3 regions of the Streptomyces sp. NPDC089915 genome follow, and region 3 is predicted to be linked to each of the others. Evidence: riboswitches for the same ligand, from Rfam matches in the RefSeq annotation. Region 3 holds a riboswitch; each other region holds the start of a gene.
What was found. Region 3 has a riboswitch for cobalamin ahead of AB0O29_RS08025 (hypothetical protein). Riboswitches for the same ligand answer to the same signal wherever they lie in the genome.
Positions count from the first base shown of each region.

Region 1: it holds a riboswitch for cobalamin, as region 3 does, so the genes downstream of both, AB0O29_RS22815 (ABC transporter substrate-binding protein) here and AB0O29_RS08025 (hypothetical protein) in region 3, are expected to answer to the same signal.
Region 2: it holds a riboswitch for cobalamin, as region 3 does, so the genes downstream of both, AB0O29_RS06655 (ribonucleoside-diphosphate reductase subunit alpha) here and AB0O29_RS08025 (hypothetical protein) in region 3, are expected to answer to the same signal.

Region 1 is NZ_JBFBGN010000080.1:20,240-24,565, forward strand. It holds gene AB0O29_RS22810 (iron ABC transporter permease) at 1-823, opposite strand, end outside; gene AB0O29_RS22815 (ABC transporter substrate-binding protein) at 883-1,872, opposite strand; cobalamin riboswitch at 1,908-2,047, opposite strand; gene AB0O29_RS22820 (hypothetical protein) at 2,166-2,675, shown strand; gene AB0O29_RS22825 (GMC oxidoreductase) at 2,826-4,326, shown strand, end outside.
Region 2 is NZ_JBFBGN010000013.1:48,437-52,762, forward strand. It holds gene AB0O29_RS06640 (carbon starvation CstA family protein) at 1-589, shown strand, start outside; gene AB0O29_RS06645 (YbdD/YjiX family protein) at 586-783, shown strand; gene AB0O29_RS06650 (GNAT family N-acetyltransferase) at 875-1,372, shown strand; cobalamin riboswitch at 1,428-1,562, shown strand; gene AB0O29_RS06655 (ribonucleoside-diphosphate reductase subunit alpha) at 1,709-4,102, shown strand; gene AB0O29_RS06660 (ribonucleotide-diphosphate reductase subunit beta) at 4,102-4,326, shown strand, end outside.
Region 3 is NZ_JBFBGN010000017.1:6,021-10,346, forward strand. It holds gene AB0O29_RS08020 (prenyltransferase/squalene oxidase repeat-containing protein) at 1-2,509, opposite strand, end outside; cobalamin riboswitch at 2,624-2,765, opposite strand; cobalamin riboswitch at 2,837-2,975, shown strand; gene AB0O29_RS08025 (hypothetical protein) at 3,072-4,326, shown strand, end outside.

The sequences.
Region 1 (4,326 bases), on a different contig from region 3:
GGAAGACCGCCCCGGCCAGCGCGCAGACGGGCAGCAGCGCCCGGTGCCCGGCGCCCACCACCATGCGGGCGGCGTGCGGAACCATCAGGCCGACGAAGCCGATCGCCCCGCTGTAGGCCACCAGCACCCCGATCACCAGGGAGGTGAGGACGAACACGGCGGCCCGGAAGCGGCCGGTGTCCAGACCGAGGGTGCGGGCCCCCTCCTCCCCCGCGAGCAGCAGGTCCAGGGGGCGCGCGAGGGCGACGAGCAGGGCGGTCCCGGCGAGCAGCGCGACGGCCGGCAGGGCGAGTTCGTCCCAGCGGGCCCCGCCCAGGCCGCCCAGCGTCCAGAAGAGCACGGAGCGGAGCTGGTCGGGGCGCGCGGACAGCACGAGGACCAGGCTGGTCAGCGCCGACAGGACGTACTGCACGGCGACCCCGGCCAGGATCAGCCGCCCGGTGGTCATGGTGCCGCCGCGCCGGGCCAGGGCGTAGACGGCGACGAGCGCGGCGAGGGAGCCGGCGAACGCGGCCAGCGGGAGTCCGAAGGCGGTCCCGGCGCCCACCCCGAGCACGATGACCAGCACCGCCCCCGCCGACGCGCCCGAGGAGGCACCCAGCAGGAAGGGGTCGGCGAGGGCGTTGCGGACCAGGGCCTGGAGCACGGCGCCGGAGACCGCGAGCCCGGCGCCGACCACGGCCCCGAGCAGCACGCGCGGCATCCGCACCTCCCACACGATGGAGGCGAAGGCCCCGCCCCGGCCGCCGGGCCCGGCCAGCAGGAGGTCGAACACCCGGCCTGGGGCGATGCGTACGGGTCCCAGGGCCAGCCCCGCCACCATCGCGCCGGCCAGCGCGGCCGCGAGGAGCACCAGGACGGCCGCGGTGCGGCGGCGCCCGGTCACGCGGCGTCGGGGTGGAGCTGGCGGCCGAGGGACTCGACCGCGTCGGCCACGCGCACGCCGAGGACGGCCGAGGACAGCGGCAGCACGACGAACCGGCGGTTCTTCACGGCGGGAACCTCCGCCAGCGCCGGATCGTTCAACAGGCGCTGCTTCTTCGCCTCCACGGGGGTGCCGCCGTAGTCGTAGATGAGGATGGTCTCGGGCCGCCGCTCGATGACCTTCTCCCACGGCACGTCGCCGAAGGTGTCCTGGAGGTCGGCGAAGACGTTCGTCCCCCCGGCCAGGGAGACGATCTCGTTGCCGATGCCGTTGCCCCCGGAGGTGAAGGCGGAGGACTCTCCCGAGTCGTAGACGAAGACGGACGGGCGGGGCCGGTTGCCGACCCGCGCGGTGACGGCGTCGATCCGGCGCTGCTCGTCCTCGATGAGGGCCGTGCCGCGCTCGGGCACGCCGAAGGTCCGGGCGACCTCGGTGATCTCGGTCTTCAGCTGGGCCAGCCCGACGCGGCCCGGGGTGCAGTACTCGACGCTGAGCCGGGAGCCGATCCCGGCCCGGGCCAGCCCCTCGCGGTCGCGGCCCTGGTTCTTGTCGAAGGCGCTGGAGTAGCCGCCGTACACGAAGTCCGGGTCGGCCGCGAGGAGCACCTCCTTCGACGGGTACTCCTTCGCCAGCACCTTGACGCCCTCGTAGGCGCTCCGGTAGGCGGGCAGCACCGCGTCGTCGAGGTAGGCGGTGCCGGCCATCCGGTCCTGGAGGCCGAGGGCCAGCATGATCTCGGTGGCGTGCTGGTTCATGGTGACGGCGCGCTCGGGCGGGGCCTGATAGGTGCTGCTGACCCCGCAGTTGGTCACGGTGTACGGGAACCCGGGCGCGGACCGGGCGCCGGGGGCGGGCCGTTCCTCCCCGGGCGGACCGCCGCACGCGGTCAGGGACAGCAGGAGCGCGAGCGCGGTGAGCGGGCGCGGGGCGGCGCGGAAACGCGGCATGGTGAGGCCTCTCCGGGGGATCCTCGTCCCCGGTCGACGTGAAGAGGCGGTGCGTCAGTGTCTGACTCCCGGGACCCCGCGGAGGGGGTCGCCGGTCACAGTGGCGGGACCGCACCGGATTCACACCGGTTTCCTGTCCTGCACCGCCCGGGACAACCCGGCCAAGTCTGCCAGATGCCGTGTTTGCCCCACAGAGGGGACCAAGGGCTCCCGAACCGCCCCCGCCGCCGGTGGCGGGAGCGGCCGGTACGGAGGATCGTGGGCGGCGAGGGGAGGTGCGGAGGAGGTCGCTCATGCGTCACGGCAGCCACCCGGGCCATAGCGGTCCCGGGCGCCCGGCCAGGGCCGCCCGCCTCCTCCTGGCGCCCCTCCTGGCGGCGCTGCTGCTCGGTGCGGGCACCGGCGGCTCCGGCGAGACCGTCTCCCTCGACGGCGACCGCCCGGGCGAGCGGCTCGACGTCACCCTGACCCGGGTCGTCGACCCGGCGGGGCCCGCGCCGGCGCCCGGGGCCGACCGGCTGGTCGCCGTGGAACTGCGCCTGCGCAACACCGGGACGGTGCCGTACGAGGACTCCCCCGCCCCGGCCGCCCACCTCCTGGACACGACCGGCCGGCGCTTCACCGGCCTGAGCGGCGCCACGGACGCGGGCCAGGCCCTCCCCGACGCCGTCACCCTGGCCCCGGGCGGGTCGGCCACCGGCTACGTCACCTTCAGGCTGCCGTCCGAAGCCCGCCCGGCGGCGGTGCAGTTCGCCCTCGACGGCGGGCTCGGCGACGACGTCGCCCACTGGAGCCTGCCCTGACCCGAGCCGCGCCCCTGCCGCGACCGCTGACGTGACCCCCGCCGCGCCCCCTGCCGGAACCAGCCGGAAATTACCTCGACGTATCTAGTGACTTAGCAGGCACCCGCCAGTAGAACTTGTTCCCACTCCGTCGAGAGTGAGGAACGCCACATGAGCGACAAAGGCCTGCACAGCAAGGTGACCAAGGGTGTCTCCCGACGTGGATTCATTGCTGGAACCAGTTCTCTTCTGGGGGCCATGGCCCTCGCCGTCAACACCACGCCGGCCCGCGCGAATCCCGCCACCGCCGTCACGAACGCCCCCATCGCGTCCGGGACCCACGTCCCCGCCCTCGTCATCGGCACCGGCTACGGCGGCTCCGTCGCCGCGCTGCGGCTCGCCCAGGCCGGGGTCGACGTGCACATGATCGAGATGGGCATGGCCTGGGACACCCCGGGCACCGACGGCAAGATCTTCGCCAACACCACCAAGCCCGACTACCGCTCCTTCTGGCTGCGCACCCGCACGAAGGCGCCGCTGAGCAACTTCCTCGGCTTCCCCATCGACAAGGACGTCCCGAAGTACACGGGCATCCTCGATGCCGAGGAGATGGGCGGGATCATCGTCTACCAGGGCCGCGGCGTCGGCGGCGGCTCGCTGGTCAACGGCGGTATGGCGGTGACCCCCAAGCGGCAGAACTTCGCCGCGATCCTGCCCACCGTGGACGCGGAGGAGATGTACTCCACCTACTACCCCCGCGCCAACGCCGGGCTCGGGGTCGGGCTCATCGACCCGAACTGGTTCGAGACGGTGGACTGCTACCAGTTCGCCCGCGTCGGCCGCAAGCACGCCCAGCGCTCCGGCTTCCCCTTCGTGTTCGTACCGGACGTCTACGACTGGGACTACATGAAGCAGGAGGTGGCCGGCACCGTCCCCAAGTCCGCCGTGGACGGCGAGATCCTCTACGGCAACAACGCCGGCAAGAAGTCCCTCCAGAAGACCTACCTGGCCGCCGCCCGGGCGACCGGCAAGGTGGCCGTCTCCCCGCTGCACCGGGTCACCACCGTCTCCCCCTCGGACGGTGGCGGCTACACGGTCGCCATGGAGGAGCTGAACACCTCGGGTGACGTGGTCACCGTCAAGTCCGTCACCGCCGACCGGGTGTTCTTCGCCGCCGGCAGCGTCGGCACCAGCAAGCTCCTGGTCCGGCTGAAGGCGACCGGCGCGCTGCCGCTGCTCAACGACGAGATCGGCAAGGGCTGGGGCGACAACGGCAACGTCATGTGCGGCCGGGCGAACCACATGTGGGACCCGACCGGGAAGGTTCAGGCGTCCATCCCCTGCGGGGGCATCGACAACTGGGACGCGGGCGGCGCCTTCGCCGAGGTGGCCCCGCTGCCGACCGGCATCGAGACGTACGCCTCGTTCTACCTCTCCATCACCAAGAACCCCAACCGGGCCGAGTTCAGCTGGAACGCGGCGACGGGCAAGGTCGAGCTGAACTGGCAGACCGCCTGGAAGCAGCCGTCGATCGACATGGCGAAGACCATCTTCGACAAGATCAACGCGAAGGAGGGGACGATCTACCGCAGCGACCTCTTCGGCACCAACAAGGTCTGGGGCGACCACCTCACGTACCACCCCCTCGGCGGGGCGGTCCTGGGCAAGGCCA
Region 2 (4,326 bases), on a different contig from region 3:
CTGGGGCTACTTCCTGTGGGTCGGCGTCAAGGACCCGCTGGGCGGCATCAACCAGCTCTTCCCGCTGTTCGGGATCGCGAACCAGCTGCTCGCCGCCGTCGCCCTGGCGGTCTGCACCACGCTGCTGGTGAAGTCCGGCCGCCTCAAGTGGGCCTGGGTCACCGGCGTCCCGCTGGCCTGGGACGTGGCCGTCACCCTCACCGCGAGCTACCAGAAGGTCTTCTCCGACGACGTGAAGATCGGCTTCTTCGCGCAGCGCGACAAGTACCAGACCGGCATCGACGCCGGGAAGGTGCTGCCGCCCGCCAAGAACATGGACGAGATGCACACCGTGGTCACCAACGCCACGGTCGACGGGGTCCTCTCGGCCCTCTTCGCCGTCCTGATCATCATCGTCCTGGTGGACGCCGCGCGGATCTGCTTCAAGGCCGCCTCCGCCCCGGACTCGGTCCGCCTCTCCGAGGTCCCGTGGTCCGAGTCGAAGATCATCGCCCCGGCGGGCCTGATCGCCACCGCCGAGGAGAAGGCCGAGCTCGCCGCGGCCGGCCTCGACGGGGGCGGCGGCCGGGTGAAGGACCCCGTCGCGTGAGCGGTGTCCGCGGGGCGCTGGCGAAGGCGCGGTACTACGTACGGGAGTTCTCCGGCGAGGCCGCGTACGACCGCTACGTCGCCCACGCCCGCTCCCACGACCCCGCGGCCGAGGTCCTGACCCGCCGCGCGTTCGAACGGGCCCGCACCGACGCCCGAGAGGCGGACCCCCGCGAGGGCTTCCGCTGCTGCTGAACGGCCACCGAGGGTCACCGAGGGCCCCGTCGTCCCCCACCGGGACGGCGGGGCCTTCGGCATGCCGGGGCCGTGGCGCACACTCGGGGGCATGGACTTCGAGATCAGGACGGCAAGGGAAGACGAGTACGGGCGGCTCGGGGAGATCACCGGGCTGGCCTACACCGGGGACGGGCTGCTCGAATCGGGCGACGGCGACCGCTACCTGAACGTGCTCCGCGACGTCGCCGGCCGGGCCGGGGACGGGGAGGTGCTCGTCGCCGTGCGCGAGGGGGTGCTCCTCGGCGGGGTGACCTTCGCCGCACCCGGGAGCCGGCTCGCGGACATCGCCGGCCCGCACGACGCCGAGTTCCGGATGCTCGCGGTGGCCGCCGAGGCCCGCGGCCAGGGGGTCGGGGAGGCCCTCGTACGGGCCTGCGTGGAACGGGCCCGGGCCCTGGAGGGGGTCACCGCGCTGGTGCTGTCCACCCAGCCGGCCATGCGCGGGGCCCAGCGGATCTACGGGCGGCTCGGGTTCACCCGTACGCCCGAACGGGACTGGTCGCCCGTCCCGGAACTGCCCCTGCTCACGTACCGACTGGAGCTGTGACGACACGCTCCGCATGCGCCCGACACAACATGTGGGGGCTACCGCATCAGGTCGCCCCCACATGTATGCTCATGGCTGCTGCCGCCGCAGGGGAATCCGGTGGGAATCCGGAACTGTCCCGCAACGGTGTGACGTACGCCCACGGGCGTATCCGCGAGTCCGAAGACCTGCCGGCAGTGCCCCCGGATCGACCGAGCCGGGGTGTCGATTCGTCCGGGCCTCGCGGTTGGGCCGGTGGACGCCATGCGGTGCCGAACGCGCTTCTGCGCGCGCCCGCATGCGCCCGCTCGCGCCCCGCTCCGCCGATGACCGGGCCGAGTGAGGGAGAGCTCCCCCGTGACCATCGCGCCCGCCGCACCGCGCGCCGAGTCCGACCACCCCGAAGCAGAAGGTCCCGGGGCCGCGCTGCTGCGGACCCTCACCGAGCTCACGGCCGACCTCCCCGACACCGACCCCGGCCGGATCGCCGCCGCCGCCCTGCGCGGCCGCAGCGCCGCCGCCGACGAGGCCGAGCTGCGCGGGCTCGCCACCGAGGCCGCGGCCGGCCTGATCTCCGAGGACCCGGCCTACTCCCGGCTCGCCGCCCGCCTGCTGACGCTGGCCGTCGCCGACGAGGCCGCCGGCCAGGGCTCGTCCTCCTTCGCCGAGTCCGTCGCCGTCGGCCACCGCGAGGGCCTGATCGCCGACCGCACCGCCGAGTTCGTCGCCGCCCACGCCGCCCGGCTGAACGCCCTGGTCGAGCACGCGCTCGCCGAGGGCGCGGACGACCGCTTCGGCTTCTTCGGCCTGCGCACCCTGCACAGCCGCTACCTGCTGCGCCACCCGATCACCCGCCAGGTGATCGAGACCCCGCAGTACTTCATGCTGCGCGTGGCCTGCGGCCTGGCAGAGGACGAGAGCGTCCGCGCCGTCGAGGAGGTGGCCTCGCTGCACCGGCTGATGAGCCGCCTCGACTACCTGCCGTCCTCCCCCACCTTGTTCAACTCGGGTACGCGGCACCCGCAGATGTCCTCCTGCTACCTCCTCGACTCCCCGCTGGACGAGCTGGACTCCATCTACGACCGCTACCACCAGGTCGCCCGCCTCTCCAAGCACGCCGGCGGCATCGGCCTGTCGTACTCCCGCATCCGCGCCCGCGGTTCGCTGATCCGCGGCACCAACGGGCACTCCAACGGCATCGTGCCGTTCCTGAAGACCCTCGACGCCTCCGTCGCCGCCGTGAACCAGGGCGGCCGCCGCAAGGGCGCCGCCGCCGTCTACCTGGAGACCTGGCACGCGGACATCGAGGAGTTCCTGGAGCTCCGCGACAACACCGGCGAGGACCAGCGCCGCACCCACAACCTGAACCTCGCCCACTGGATCCCGGACGAGTTCATGCGCCGCGTGAACGCCGACGCCGAGTGGTCGCTGTTCTCCCCGTCCGACGTCCCCGAGCTGGTCGACCTGTACGGCGACGAGTTCGACGCCGCCTACGTCAAGGCCGAGGCCTCCGGGCTCGCCAAGAAGACGATGCCGGCCCGCGACCTGTACGGCCGCATGATGCGCACCCTCGCACAGACCGGCCAGGGCTGGATGACCTTCAAGGACGCCTCCAACCGGACGGCGAACCAGACCGCGCTCCCGGGCACGGTGGTCCACTCCTCCAACCTCTGCACCGAGATCATCGAGGTCACCAACGACGGCGAGACGGCCGTCTGCAACCTCGGCTCCGTCAACCTCGGCGCGTTCGTCGCCGACGGGGACATGGACTGGGAGCGCCTGGACGAGACCGTCCGCACGGCCGTGACCTTCCTCGACCGCGTCGTGGACATCAACTTCTACCCGACCGAGCAGGCCGGCCGCTCGAACGCCAAGTGGCGTCCGGTGGGCCTGGGCGCGATGGGCCTCCAGGACGTCTTCTTCAAGCTGCGCCTGCCCTTCGACTCCGCCGCGGCCAAGGCGCTGTCCACGAAGATCGCCGAGCGGATCATGCTCGCCGCGTACGAGGCCTCCTGCGACCTCGCCGAGCGCTCCGGCCCGCTCCCGGCCTGGGCCGAGACCCGTACCGCCCAGGGCGTCCTGCACCCGGACCACTACGACACCGAGCGCCACTGGCCCGAGCGCTGGGACGCCCTGCGCGCCCGGGTCGCCGAGTCCGGCATGCGCAACTCCCTGCTCCTCGCCATCGCCCCGACGGCGACGATCGCCTCCATCGCGGGCGTGTACGAGTGCATCGAGCCGCAGGTCTCCAACCTCTTCAAGCGCGAGACCCTCAGCGGTGAGTTCCTCCAGGTCAACGGCTACCTGGTGGAGGACCTCAAGAAGCTGGGCGTGTGGGACGCGCAGACCCGCGAGGCGCTGCGCGAGTCCTCCGGCTCCGTCCAGGGCTTCGGCTGGATCCCCGAGGAGGTCCGCGAGCTGTACCGCACGGCCTGGGAGATCCCGCAGCGCGGCCTGATCGACATGGCGGCGGCCCGTACGCCGTACCTGGACCAGAGCCAGTCGCTGAACCTGTTCCTGGAGACGCCCACCATCGGCAAGCTCAGCTCGATGTACGCGTACGCCTGGAAGCAGGGCCTGAAGACCACGTACTACCTGCGCTCGCGCCCGGCGACGAAGATCGCCCGCGCGGCCTCCGGCGCGGCCGTCCCGGCTCCCGCCGCCGCCCCCACCCAGCTGCCGCAGGCCATGGACGCCGAGGCGCTGGCCTGCTCCCTTGAGAACCCCGAGTCCTGCGAGGCCTGCCAGTAATGAGCTCCACCGAGAAGAAGAACCTCCTCGACCCGGGCTTCGAGCTCACGCTCCGCCCGATGCGCTACCCGGACTTCTACGAGCGCTACCGGGACGCGATCAAGAACACCTGGACGGTGGAGGAGGTCGACCTCCACTCCGACGTCGCGGACCTGGCGAAGCTGACGCCGGCCGAGCAGCACATGATCGGCCGTCTGGTCGCGTTCTTCGCGACGGGCGACTCG
Region 3 (4,326 bases):
TACCGGTCAGGTCGCGGGCCAGGGTGCCGAAGGAGATCCCGGTGGCACCGCCGACGGCCTGGGTGGAGGCGCGCAGGTCGGAGCCGGCCTGGGCGTCCTTGGCGACGTTGAAGCCGCCGTCGGCGTTCTGCTGGCTGGCCAGGAACTTCCGTGCCTTGGCGATCTGGGCGCCGTACCTGGGCGCGTCCAGGGAGAGCCCCTGGACGGCGAGGGCCGCGGAGTTGACGGAGTTACCGGAGGCGCCGGGGAAGCCGCCGTCCTCCTTCTGCTGGGCCGCGAGCCAGGCGAGCGCCTTGTCGACCGCCGCCCGGGATCCGGCGTCGGGGAGCAGGCCCACGGTCATGGCGGCCATGGCGGTGGAGTCCACCTCGGGGCCGCTGGGCTCGCCGATCAGGCTGACCCAGGCACCCGAGGGGGTCTGGAGGCTCTTGAGGTAGGCGGCGGGCTCGGCCGCGGCGGCCTTCTCGCCGGCGCGCAGCTGGGCCATGACACCGAGGGACTGCTTGAAGACGGAGGTGGCGTATGCGTAGTTGCCCTTGGCCGCGCACTCCTGCGGGGTCGAGGTCTTCGCCTGGCAGACGATCTTGCCGAGCGCGGCGATCAGGTCCTGGCCGCCGAAACTCCGGGGGTCGCGGCCGACGGTCTCGGCGAGCACGGCCGCCTTGCCGATGGAGCCCCCGTTCGCGTACTTCGTGCCGACGAGGGTCCACTCGTGGATCCCGCGCTTCTGGCCGTCCCTGCCGCCCTTGTCCATGAAGTCGACGATGCGGCGCAGGGCGGCGTTGTCCTCGCCGGTGGCGGCGAGGGAGTACGCGCCGTCGATGGTCAGGCCGTAGTCGGCGAAGCCGCTGCCGGGCCGGCTCTCGTAGAAACGGCCCTGCACCAGCCGGGACGGGGCGGTCAGGTACGCGACGCCCTTCTTCGTGTCGGGCCCCTCACCGGCCGGCGGCGTGGTCGGGGGGTCGGTCGGGGCCGGCGGTGCGGCCGGCTTGGCGGTCAGGGCGGCGAGATCGCTGCCGGCGCCCGCGATCGAGGCCGTCGCCGTGGGGTACAGGCGGGATTCGGTGTCGTCCTCGGCGAAGCCGAATCCGCCGGTCGGGAGCTGGCGCTTGGAGAGCCAGGAGACGCCGGCGTCCGCGAAGGCCTCGTCACCGAGGGCGCGCAGCGCCTGCGCGGCCCAGCCGGTGGCGGCCGGGTTGCCGGTCGTCTCGTAGTACACGGAGGGCCATGCCCCGGTCGCCAGCTGGGACCTCTTGAGGTGGTTGCGGGCCTTCTGGAGCACCGTTTCGTGGCCGCCGGCCCGTTCCAGGGCCAGGGCGATCAGGCCGGTGGCACCGGCCTCGCTCTCGCACCCCGGGCTGCCGGGCCGGATGAGGACACTGGTGAATCCACCGTCCTCGCACTGGAGGAGGGTCAGCCGGGCCACGGAGCCGGCCGGGGGCGTCATACCGGCGTTGACCAGGGCGAGGACGGCCATGGCCTGCCCGTCGGCCTGCCCGGTCGTGCGGAAGTCGCCCTTAGTGAAGCAGCCTTCGACCGTCTCGCCGTCGCCGATGTCGCGGGGGCAGGCGTACTTCACCAGGTCGCCGAGCAGGTCGTGGCCGCCGAACGCGCGGGGGTCCTTGCCGGTGGCCTCGGCGACGAGGGCGAGGCGGGCAGCGGCGGTGGCGTCGGGGATGCGGTCCTTCCCGGCCGGGTAGGCGTACGCGTCGGTCTGCGCGGGCGTGGCGAGGAAGTCGGCGATCTTCTTCGCAGCCGGGCTCTTGCGGTCGGCCGCCGCGAGGGCGAACACCGCTTCGGTGGTGAGGAAGTGGTTGGGGGTGGTGGAGCCCTCGTCGACGACGCGTTCCCCGTCCGTCAGCGTCCCGGTGACCCAGCGGGTGGCCGCGGGCACGTCGACCCGGCCGGCCGGGACCTTGGGCGGTGCCGTCGGAACGGTGGGGTCGGGGGTGGTGAAGCCACGGACGTCGTCCGGAGTGAAGGACGGCTTGCCCTTCGTGCCGGCGACGTCGGTGCCGCCGTAGACCCAGGCCTCCACATCACCGGGCTTCGGGTGCCGGGCCATGGCCCCCTGCTGGCTGTAGGACCACTTCCGCTGGCCGGGCGAGGCGGTCCAGTACGACCAGTAGGCGGTCGCCTGCGGAGTGAGGACGCAGGGTTCCCTCTCGGGCGTGGGGTACTGCGTGCCGGTGCCCTTGCCGATGCGGCAGATGAAGGCGGGGCCGTCGTGGACGGTGCCCTCCATGGTGAACCCGGCGGTCCGCAGCAGCTCGTAGCCGGTGGTGGGGGTGGTGTCGCAGCCCTTCTCCAGCTTGCCGCCGAACGGGCCGAAGTCCACGGCGACGAGGGCGCCGGTGGTGGCCGTGCACCGCTCGACCGGGTCGGCCGACGCGGGCACGGCCCCGCCCACGAAGGTCACGCCCGCGGCGAAGGTCAGCAGCGCCGCCGCTGTGAGCGACAACAGCCCCTTGTGCCGCATGCGTTGCTCTGCTTGCTGTGCGGTCCCCACCACGGCCCCTCGTGTCGGCCGGGCGGACCTGTGCGTGGCAAAAGGACTCCCGCGGCCGGCATGGCGGCAGGGAAGGCCGTTTCGAACCACGCCGTAGTCCGCGACGGCGTTTCTCGCTGCAAAAAACCTGGCTCCAGGCATTCCGACTCGCCCGGGCGGTGCCGGGCCTACGGTTGCGGGTCAGCGCCGGATTTCGACCGGCTTCCCCTGGAGCTGAGTGCTTATCAGTCGGAGTGGAACACGCGGATAAAGACACCGTCAAGGTGGTCTGCGTCTCACGCGGAACGGGCTCCCGGCCCCTCGATCGGGGCCGCTCACGGTGGCTGGCGGACCGTTGATCACTCGGGTAGCGTCCTGGGCTGCCACATGGGGGAACCCGGTGCGAATCCGGGGCTGACGCGCAGCGGTGTGGAACGGCAGGGGGCCGTTCCGAGCCCGAATGCCCGTGCGGCATGGCACATCACAAGCCGTACCACGCGTTCGGACGGCCGCCACCGAGCTCCGGGCCGTCCGCCCGCACGAGCTCCGGTCAGGTCGGCGTCCCTCATTCCAGGAGCAGGCCATGTCCCGTCCCCGTACCGCCCGCCGCCTCACGCTCGCGGTGCCCGCCGCGCTCGGCGCCCTCGCCCTCACCACGCTGCCGGCCTTCGCCACCTCCTCGCCCGCACAGATCGCCACGTCCAAGACGAACGGTGTGACCTATCTCAAGTCCCTCCAGGCCGCGGACGGTTCGTACGCCGGGGCCGGACTGTCCAACGAATGGGCGTTCACCGCCTTCGCGGCCACCGGCACGGCGGTCGTCGACGTCCACCCCGGCGGCGACACCACGAAGAACGCGCGCACCGTCTACCGCAACCTGCTCTCGACGGCGGGCTGGCCGCAGGCCTCCCCGGTCGTGACGGACTACGAGCGAGGCACCCTCAACGCCTACGCCGCCGGCATCGACCCGGCCCGCGTCTCCGCCTCCCGCAACCTCATCGCGAACGTCTACTCCTACTGGCAGACCGCCGAGACCGGCTACTTCGGTCCGTCCGGGAACTTCAACGGCACGGTCTTCGCGGCCCTTTCGCTGGGCGGGGCCAAGACCCAGGCCGGCGGTGCGCGCGTGCCGCAGGCGCTGACCGACGCGATGGTCACCCGCATCCGGGCCAACCAGCACGTCGACGGCGGCTGGACCTACAACAAGGCCGAGGGCAACCCGACCGTCCTCAACTCCGCGGGCGACGTGGACATGACCGGCGCGGCCATGGCGGCCCTGTGCGTCTCCGGCGTCGCGAACACCGACACCGACGTCGTCGAGGCGAAGAACTTCCTGAAGAGCAAGCTCGTTTCCGGAAGCGGCGCCTTCAACTCCCTCTACGGAGTCAACACCAGCTCGAACGGCTGGGGCGTGGCCGGCCTCAACGCCTGCGGATTCAACCCGCAGACCGGTGACTTCCTCACCGGCAGCGGCAAGACGCCGATCGACTTCCTCATCGCCAACCAGTACAACCCGGCGGGCGGCTTCAAGTACAAGCCCTCCGACACCAGCGCCAGCGCGTACGCCTCCATCGACGCCCTGCGCGCGGTCGCCGGCGGAGGCTTCACCACCGCCCCGCCCGTCCCCGTCACCCCCGGCGCCCCGCAGTGGGTCGCCCAGTCCACCTTCACCGCCGGCACGGCCACGAAACTGGCACTGACCGTCGACGACGGCGCCGGCGGCCTCAAGGTCTGCTCGGTGGCCTTCACCCCGACCGGGACGACCACCACCCTCGGCGACGTGCTGGCCGCCGCGACAGGCGGCGCCACCCCGTCCGGTTGCGTCACGAGCGTGACCC